One region of the Ferdinandcohnia sp. SAFN-114 genome, then DNA from elsewhere that is predicted to be linked to it. Evidence: riboswitches for the same ligand, from Rfam matches in the RefSeq annotation. Region 1 holds a riboswitch; the other holds the start of a gene.
The links. Region 1 has a riboswitch for thiamine pyrophosphate ahead of ACR65M_RS23035 (3-oxoacyl-ACP reductase). Riboswitches for the same ligand answer to the same signal wherever they lie in the genome.
Positions count from the first base shown of each region.

Region 2: another riboswitch for thiamine pyrophosphate. It lies ahead of tenA (thiaminase II); the one in region 1 lies ahead of ACR65M_RS23035 (3-oxoacyl-ACP reductase).

Region 1 is NZ_JBPFDQ010000101.1:3,499-7,555, reverse strand. It holds gene ACR65M_RS23055 (SRPBCC family protein) at 1-280, shown strand, start outside; gene ACR65M_RS23050 (hypothetical protein) at 591-722, shown strand; gene ACR65M_RS23045 (DNA alkylation repair protein) at 848-1,510, shown strand; gene ACR65M_RS23040 (hypothetical protein) at 1,531-1,929, opposite strand; TPP riboswitch at 2,065-2,171, shown strand; gene ACR65M_RS23035 (3-oxoacyl-ACP reductase) at 2,263-3,024, shown strand; gene thiW (energy coupling factor transporter S component ThiW) at 3,046-3,549, shown strand.
Region 2 is NZ_JBPFDQ010000066.1:24,401-28,457, forward strand. It holds gene ACR65M_RS18910 (ABC transporter ATP-binding protein) at 1-215, opposite strand, end outside; gene ACR65M_RS18915 (ECF transporter S component) at 229-813, opposite strand; gene tenA (thiaminase II) at 839-1,519, opposite strand; TPP riboswitch at 1,619-1,782, opposite strand; gene ACR65M_RS18925 (heavy metal-binding domain-containing protein) at 1,861-2,175, opposite strand; gene ACR65M_RS18930 (hypothetical protein) at 2,156-2,362, opposite strand; gene ACR65M_RS18935 (sigmaY antisigma factor component) at 2,362-2,565, opposite strand; gene ACR65M_RS18940 (YxlC family protein) at 2,552-2,911, opposite strand; gene sigY (RNA polymerase sigma factor SigY) at 2,865-3,425, opposite strand.

The DNA.
Region 1 (4,057 bases):
ACGTGTAGAAACCTATATTGTTGAAACGACACAATATGATAATACCGAAAACAAAAAGCTAAAGCAAACAAGCTTTGTACTCGGGAAAGCATTTGAAATTACTACGACTTTCACCCTACTAAAAATTGACGAGTCCCACACTAAATTCATATATGAAGGACAAAACATAGGAGTTAATTTTGTCGGACGGGCCATGCTAAAACTAAGCAGTAAAAATGCAAACAATGATGTTGTAAGGGAATTTATGGAGCGCGTAGGAAATGAAGCATTAAAAATATAGGCTCTTTTCTAAAAGATTGTTGCTTTTTGTTAATAAATTGCAAACCAATTTGATTGGAGCGTAAGGTGGCGACTCCTGCGGGAAAAGCGTGAGACTTGAGACCCCGCAGGAGCGGTAGCGACGAGGAGGCTCAAGCCACGCCCGCGGAAAGCGTCCACCTGAAGCGGAAGTCAACGATATAAAAACAACAAAGTTTGCGAAAACAGCCAAAATATAAAAGTAAAATTTTTTTTAAAAGAAAGCACATTTTCGTTACCTCATCATATACTACTTATTGTGTGAGAAAAATGTTAGAAGGGAAGTACGGAAAATGAGCAACGAGATTAAAACACCAGTTACAAATGATTACAAGGATAGTGAAGGGTATAAAGTAATTGAAGTCAACCTCAACAATCCAACAGAAAACCTATTTGCAGTCGTAACACCTATTAAAATGCAATAAGTAACGAATTTAAAATACTATCTTTTCGTACGTATACTTACATAGAAAAGATAGTATTTTTTATTTTGTAAGAATAGGAGCATCGAGTACAATGAGGATACCAAATCTTTTAAAGGAGCAATACAATGGAGGATTTAAACCATCTCGTTACATTATTCGAAGAACATAGTAATCCCGCTAATGCGTTACCGATGCAAAAATATATGAAAAACCATTTTCCGTTTCTCGGAATAAAAACACCTTTAAGGAGACAATTAACACGTAATTTTTATAATGAAACAGGATTATTAAAAAAGGATTTAAATCTTGAACTTGTTACACAGTTGTGGAAAAAGGATGAACGGGAATACCAATATGCTGCACAGGATTATTTAGTTAGATCTATAAAAAAAGTCAATAGTAGCCATTTAACTTTTATCGAGGAGCTCATTACTACAAAATCTTGGTGGGATACTGTCGATGTTCTTTCACCACATATAGTTGGAAATATAGCTAAAGTAACACCTAGTATTATAGAGGAAACAATTGAAGGCTGGGCATTTGGTGAGCATTTATGGCTTACACGTTCATCAATTCTTTTCCAGTTAAAATATAAGGAAGAAACAAATGAAAACATCCTGTACAAATACATAAAAGCCAATGCAACAAGTAAAGAATTTTTCATCCAAAAAGCAATTGGCTGGGCTTTGCGCGAATACTCAAAGACAAACCCAGATTCAGTCCGTCAATTTATAAATGAAACACCACTGCAAAAGCTAAGTGTTAGAGAAGGTAGTAAATATATTTAAGGCCAGGAATCTCCCGGCCTTTACTTAATTACTCCTAAAATGGTATATTTACCAGATTTAAACTGGTATGTGATTTCATATGTTTCACCTTTGCTAAATTGAGCGCAAAAATCCTCGACCTCTTTTTTATCTTCGCTATAAAACTGATACACGCTGTATGGATCACTTACATTACAACTGTATTTTCCATCACCATTTTTTTCGGCCGATACGGAAACTTCCTGAACGATTATGGAGGTTTCTTTCTCATAGGAGGGGCGAAGATTACCAGAACCCATGGTCACTATAATAATGAATAATCCTATTAAACTTATAATAAACGCCTTTTTCTTTTCCATTTTTACAAAAAACATAAAAATACCGCAACCAATCGCTCCAATTCCTACTGCAAATAGAGCGATCATTAAATAAAATAACATCCCAGCACCCCTTTCTATAAATTGAATATTCAGACTGTTATCCATATTATACCATATAATGAATCTTAGAATCTTGAATTCATCAAATACCTTTACATTTTTGCAAGTACATACTATCCTTATAGAAAGAATATTCGTAACTACTAGGGGTGCCCGATTGGGCTGAGAGAAAAGCGTGCGTTTTTTAACCCTTTGGACCTGATCCGGATTATACCGGCGGAGGAAAGTAGAGTGGAAAATGTCCATTTTTTCTTGATACCTTAAACCAGGTCCATTTATGTGGAACTGGTTTTTTTGCGTTTTTCTTATTTTCTATTTGAGGAGGCTACTAGAATGAAACTACAAAATCAGGTTATTCTCGTTACCGGTGGTGCACGAGGATTAGGAAAGGAAATCGTAAAAGCTTTTGCGAATGAAGGGGCAAAGGTAGTAATCAACTATTTTCAAAGTGAAGCAAAAGCTCGTTCTCTACAAGAAGAAATCGGTGAAAATGCGATCTCCATTCAAGCTGATGTGAGAAATCGTGAACAAGTACAGAATTTATTTGTTGAAGCGAAAAAATATTTTGATCAACCTATAACAACCGTTGTAAATAATGCCTTAATCAATTTTCGTTTTGACCCAGTCGCAAGAAAGAACGCCGAAACTATTTCTTGGGAGGATTTTCACGCACAGCTCGAGGGAGCAATAAAAGGAGCTTTACATACAACACAAGCAGCACTTCCAGACATGAAAGAGCTTGACTTTGGACGTATTGTAACAATTGGCACGAATCTCTTTCAAAATCCTGTTGTTGCTTACCATGATTACAACACTAGCAAAGCAGCTCTTTTAGGATTCACTCGGAACATGGCAAAAGACCTTGGTCCATATGGAATAAACGTAAACATGATTTCTGGGGGATTACTTCAAACAACGGATGCAAGTTCGGCAACGTCTGAAGAGGTTTTCCAATTGATAAAGGAATCTACGCCACTACAAAAAGTAACAACACCGGAAGATGTAGCAAACGCAGTTCTTTTCTTTGCATCACCTTGGAGTAAAGGGGTAACGGGTCAAAACCTTATTGTTGACGGCGGTTTGGTAATGAATTAAATCGGTAATGGGGGATTCATCTTGAGTAAAACACTAAAAATGACACTCACAGCAATGCTTGTCGCTATCGGAACAGTTACAAGTCATTTATTTGCAATTCCAATAGGTTTCACAAAAGTATTTCCTATGCAGCATTTTATTAATGTCTTGTCGGCGGTTATCTTAGGTCCAGCATACGCCGTGCTTCAAGCTTTTTCTGTATCTTTACTTCGAAACATGCTTGGGACTGGCTCTTTATTTGCCTTTCCAGGAAGTATGATAGGAGCTTTTTTAGCAGCAATCCTTTATACAAAAACTAAGAAGGCGTCAATGGCAATGACAGGTGAAATTATTGGAACAGGGATCTTAGGGGCAATTGCTTGTTATCCAATTGCCACGCTTATTCTTGGACAGGATGCAGCCATTTTTGGCTTCATACCATCGTTTATTTTCAGCTCCATTGTGGGATCTATTTTTGGATTTATCATTGTTGGAATCGTATTAAAAAACCCCGCGTTCAATAAATATCTAGAACGAAACTACTAAGAAACTTGAGGAGACTAAACTTGTATGTGTTGTAGTTCAGACTACGTAGAAAAAAACCATTACATGCATACGAATGAATTACAATAAATAACTAACAAAAAAGGTAGAATTGATTTCAATTTAGATTAAAAATGTAGTAGATTTCCATTTGTGTATTGTTTTTAAGCGAAAAAGTGATAAAAGCATGCGTAAAGTTGAAATGCGTATGCTTTTATATAATTTAGCAATATAAAGTCATACGTAAATTCCAAAATAAGGTAGAGTCGATTTCAATTAAGATTAAGACTGTAATAAATATCCATTTGTGTATCATTTTTTAAGCGAAAAAGCGATAAAAGCATACGTAAAATTGAAATGCGTATGCTTTTAGATTGTTTAGCAATATGAAGTCATGCGTAAATTCCAAAAAAAGGTAGAATTGATTTCAATTATGATTAAAAATGTAAGAAATATCCATTTGTGTATTATTTTTAAGCGAAAAAGCGATAAAAGCATACGTAAAATTGAA
Region 2 (4,057 bases), on a different contig from region 1:
GGGATCTGTAACTTATCTACCTTCATTGGTAATTCTATCGAGTTTGGGATAATCCCGCTTAACACTTGAAGAATTGTTGACTTTCCACAACCTGAAGGCCCGAGAATTAATATTTTCTCCCCTTTTTTAATATGGCAAGATAAGTCCTTAAAAAGCAAGGACTTATCTCCAGGAAATGTTAAACGTAGGTATTCTACAAAGGCAATTGATTCCATATTCGATCCCCTTTTATTTTTGATCTAGTGCATCAAAATCACTGCTGGATAGTGGGCGTACAAGTTTTGTTACCCCTGTCATTTCCAAGGCACTAACTAGGTAATAAGCAAAAACACCAGCAAACAAGATGGAACCTACGAATCTAGCAACTAGGAACAAAATGAGATTCCAGGTAGCTAAGTCACCTATTTCTCCATACGCAAAATCCATTATTACTGACCCTAGACAAGAAGCTATTGCTGCCAAGACGACCACAGCAAGATTATATTTTCTATATCGAAAGAGCATAAACACTGCTTCAGCAAACAGCCCCTGTACAACACCGTACAGCAGAACGGTTAGGCCCCATGGAGACCCTAAAATAAATTCACCTGAGGCAGCTGCAATTTCTGCCAGTAATGCAACACCAGGTTTACGAATCACAAGATACGCAACAGTCGCTGCAATAAACCACATTCCATAGATTAACTGATCGGCGTGCAGCCCAATCGGCTTTACAACATAATATAAAGAACCCCAAACAATATAAACAATTCCAAATGCAATGGCGATTACGATCGTAACCAAAATATCAGTTAGTTTTAATCCTTTGCTCATTAATACCTCTCCTCTTCTCCTTCGTTCAGACAGATAGTTTTGATTGAACTGGCCAGTTCTCTAATTTGTACGCCATTTCCCAAAAGGAGTATTCATATTGACTACTAATCATAAAATGTTCCTTCATGCGGTCACGATCCTCTTGCGTCGCTTTTTCTGCCAATTCATTTACTCTATCGATCTGTTCTTCAACTAGTTCTTTAAACCAATCCCCACCATACGCCGCAATCCACTCCTGATAAATCGGCTCTTCTGGTTTGCAACCTTTAAGTCTTTCACCAATTTCATAATATAGCCAATAACATGGTAATAAAGCAGCAATTACATCACCCAAATGACCTGAATATGCGGCTCTATACAAGTGTGATGTATATGCATATGCTGTCGGTGCGGGTTTAAAGTTTTTTCTTTCTTCCTCCGTAATCCCAAGTCTTCCGGAAAAGCTTTTATGCAGCGCTAGTTCGGCCTCGTAAGTTCCTTGAGCGTGAATAGCAAGCCTGTTTGTTGTATGTAAGTCCTCCGCCTTTGCTGCGCCTAAAGATTGCACTTTTGCAAAATGAGTTAAGTAATAGGCATCCTGCATGACATAGTAACGGAAACATTTAATTGGTAATGTACCGTCTCCAATCCCTGTGACAAATGGATGGTCAAAGCTTGCCTCCCAAATATCGTTTGCCTCTTTACGTATTTCTTCTGAAAATAACATGTTCAATTCTCCTCCCTTTACTGTTATTTGCAAAATAAAAAACCACCTTCTTTACCAACGTAAAGAAAGTGGTTTGGATTTAGACAAATAAAAATAAAGAGACCCGTCTACCCACTTCCCTACGCTGGTATCAACCAGATCAGGTTCTAAGGGTCTCAAGGTTATGATAAAACAATCCTCAATCTCAGCCTTCCGGTAAACGATTCAAAGGTATAACACCATTAATACATTTACCTTATTTAAAGGCACCCCTAGTGGAATAATATTATTTATGCAATTTTTCTTATTTCCAATCATAACATGTTGGAAATAATTATCAAGGCTTTTTTAAGTTTTACTAGTTACTCTACATAAACTGCTGTTCCATATGCAATAATTTCAGATGCATTTTGCATAACAGCTGAGGTTTGTAATCGCATCCCGATTACTGCATTTGCTCCTTTTGCTTTTGCATCTTCCACCATTCGACCAATTGCTTTTTGGCGGGCTTCTTCTAGCATTTCAGTATAATCGGAGATCTCTCCTCCAACAATTGTTTTTAATCCAGCCATTATATCTTTACCAATATGCTTTGACTGAACTGTACCTCCTCTTGCAAATCCTTTAAGTTCTTTTACTTCTTTTCCAGGTACAAAATCAGTAGTCACGATAATCATTTTCGTCATCCTCCTCTTTCTCACGTTTTCGTTCCCATACTAATAGGGCAAATAATAGAATAATGGCAACCATGTAAAAGGCATAGAATGTTAGTGCCTTTGAAATATCAATAAACAAAAATACAATTCCTACGATTTGTCCAACAATGGCTATCATTAATACAATATATTTTGCAATATTCCTCATCATTCCCTACCTGCTTTACGTCGATAAATTTTTCTTGCAATAATAAGATAAAAAAGAAGGGGCAACGGTGATTGAATTAATCCCCATATTCCCCAAAACCAATAATTATGCCCCCGCTTTCGAGCATCTAAAAACAACCAAAAGCTTTGAATAAGAAGGGCAATCACTGCCACCATAATAAGTAGAGTATCATTCGTATTCATGTACAATCACCTTTTTTCGATAACGAAAGAAGCTATATACTGGAAAGCTAATTGTTGCAATACCTTGAATCACAATAAATGCAAGAGGAAGACGGAAAAATGACGTTATTAAAGCCGTCATGATGAATAATGCAATCAAAATAAATGCGGTCAGTTCTCGTCTAAACTTCTTCTTTTGTTTTTGTTGTGCAGTTGCTACCATTTGTTCAAATACTTGTAGGTCCGGAGTGAAAACCGAGTAATGATGATCTATTTTAGTGAGTGCTTCATTTATATCTTGAATCGTTTCTGGATCCTCTTCAAGTCGTTGTTCGTTTTTTAATAGAGTTAGCTTGTTTTTCTTCATTAGGTCTCAACTCCTTTCTCACTGTATGAATTCCATTATGTATTCTTGATTTAACAGTACCGATGGCGATATGAAGCATATCAGCGATTTCTTCATATGAATATCCATAATAATGTTTGAGAACAATTGGAATCCGAATTTCATCTGAAAGCCTTCCCAGTGCATCAAGAACATCATTCCAATCCTCAGAATGGTTCTCGAATTGCCACTTCATTTTTCGTAATGCTTGCTCCTGTTGATAATTTTGTTCGCGTTTCTTTTTGCGGATAGTGTCTATGTATAAGTTCGTAGCAATTGTTATGAGCCATGAGGAGAATTTTGCTTTACCGTTATACATATTAATTTTTTCCATGCTTTTCATCATTGCCTCTTGTGCGATGTCTTTAGCAATATCAGGTTTCATTGTAACTTTTATTAAATACTTAACTAAAAAAGGATAATGTTCTTTAAAAAGCATTGCAAACGCGAGTGAGTCACCACGCTTTGCACTGCGAATTAGTTCCTTTTCATCCATGCATTGAATTCTCCCCCGAGAAAATTTGTTATTTTTTATTTTTCGCTAATAATACGTATGAAGTCATTAAAAAGTTCACTCTCAGTTAAAAAAATTTATTATATACGTTTTCAACAGTTTAACCCATCCTATAGAAAATTACATTCCCCATTTTGACTCAAAATGGAGTTATCCTCGGATCTTGCCCAAATCATGCTAAATTAGGATTCATGCTTGGAGATTTCTTTTGGCCCTTGCCTGTATCACACCTTTATTCAGACTCATGACTGGGGATTTCCTCCGGCCTTGTCTGAATCACACCTTATTCCGACTCATGCTAGGGGATTTTCTCTGGCATTGTCTGAATCACACCCGCATTCCGACTCATCCTTGGGGATTTCCTATAGACTTGTCTGAATCACACCCGCATTCGGACTCATGCCTAGAGATTTCCTATAGCCTTGTCCGAATCACACCCTTATTCAGACTCATACTTAGTGGTTTCCTCTGGCTTTGTCTGAATCACACCCGCATTCGGACTCATGCTTGGAAATTTCCTTTTGCCTTGTCCGAATCACACCATTTTTCGGACTCATGCCTAGAGATTTCCTATAGACTTGTCCGAATCACACCCTTATTCAGACTCATACTAG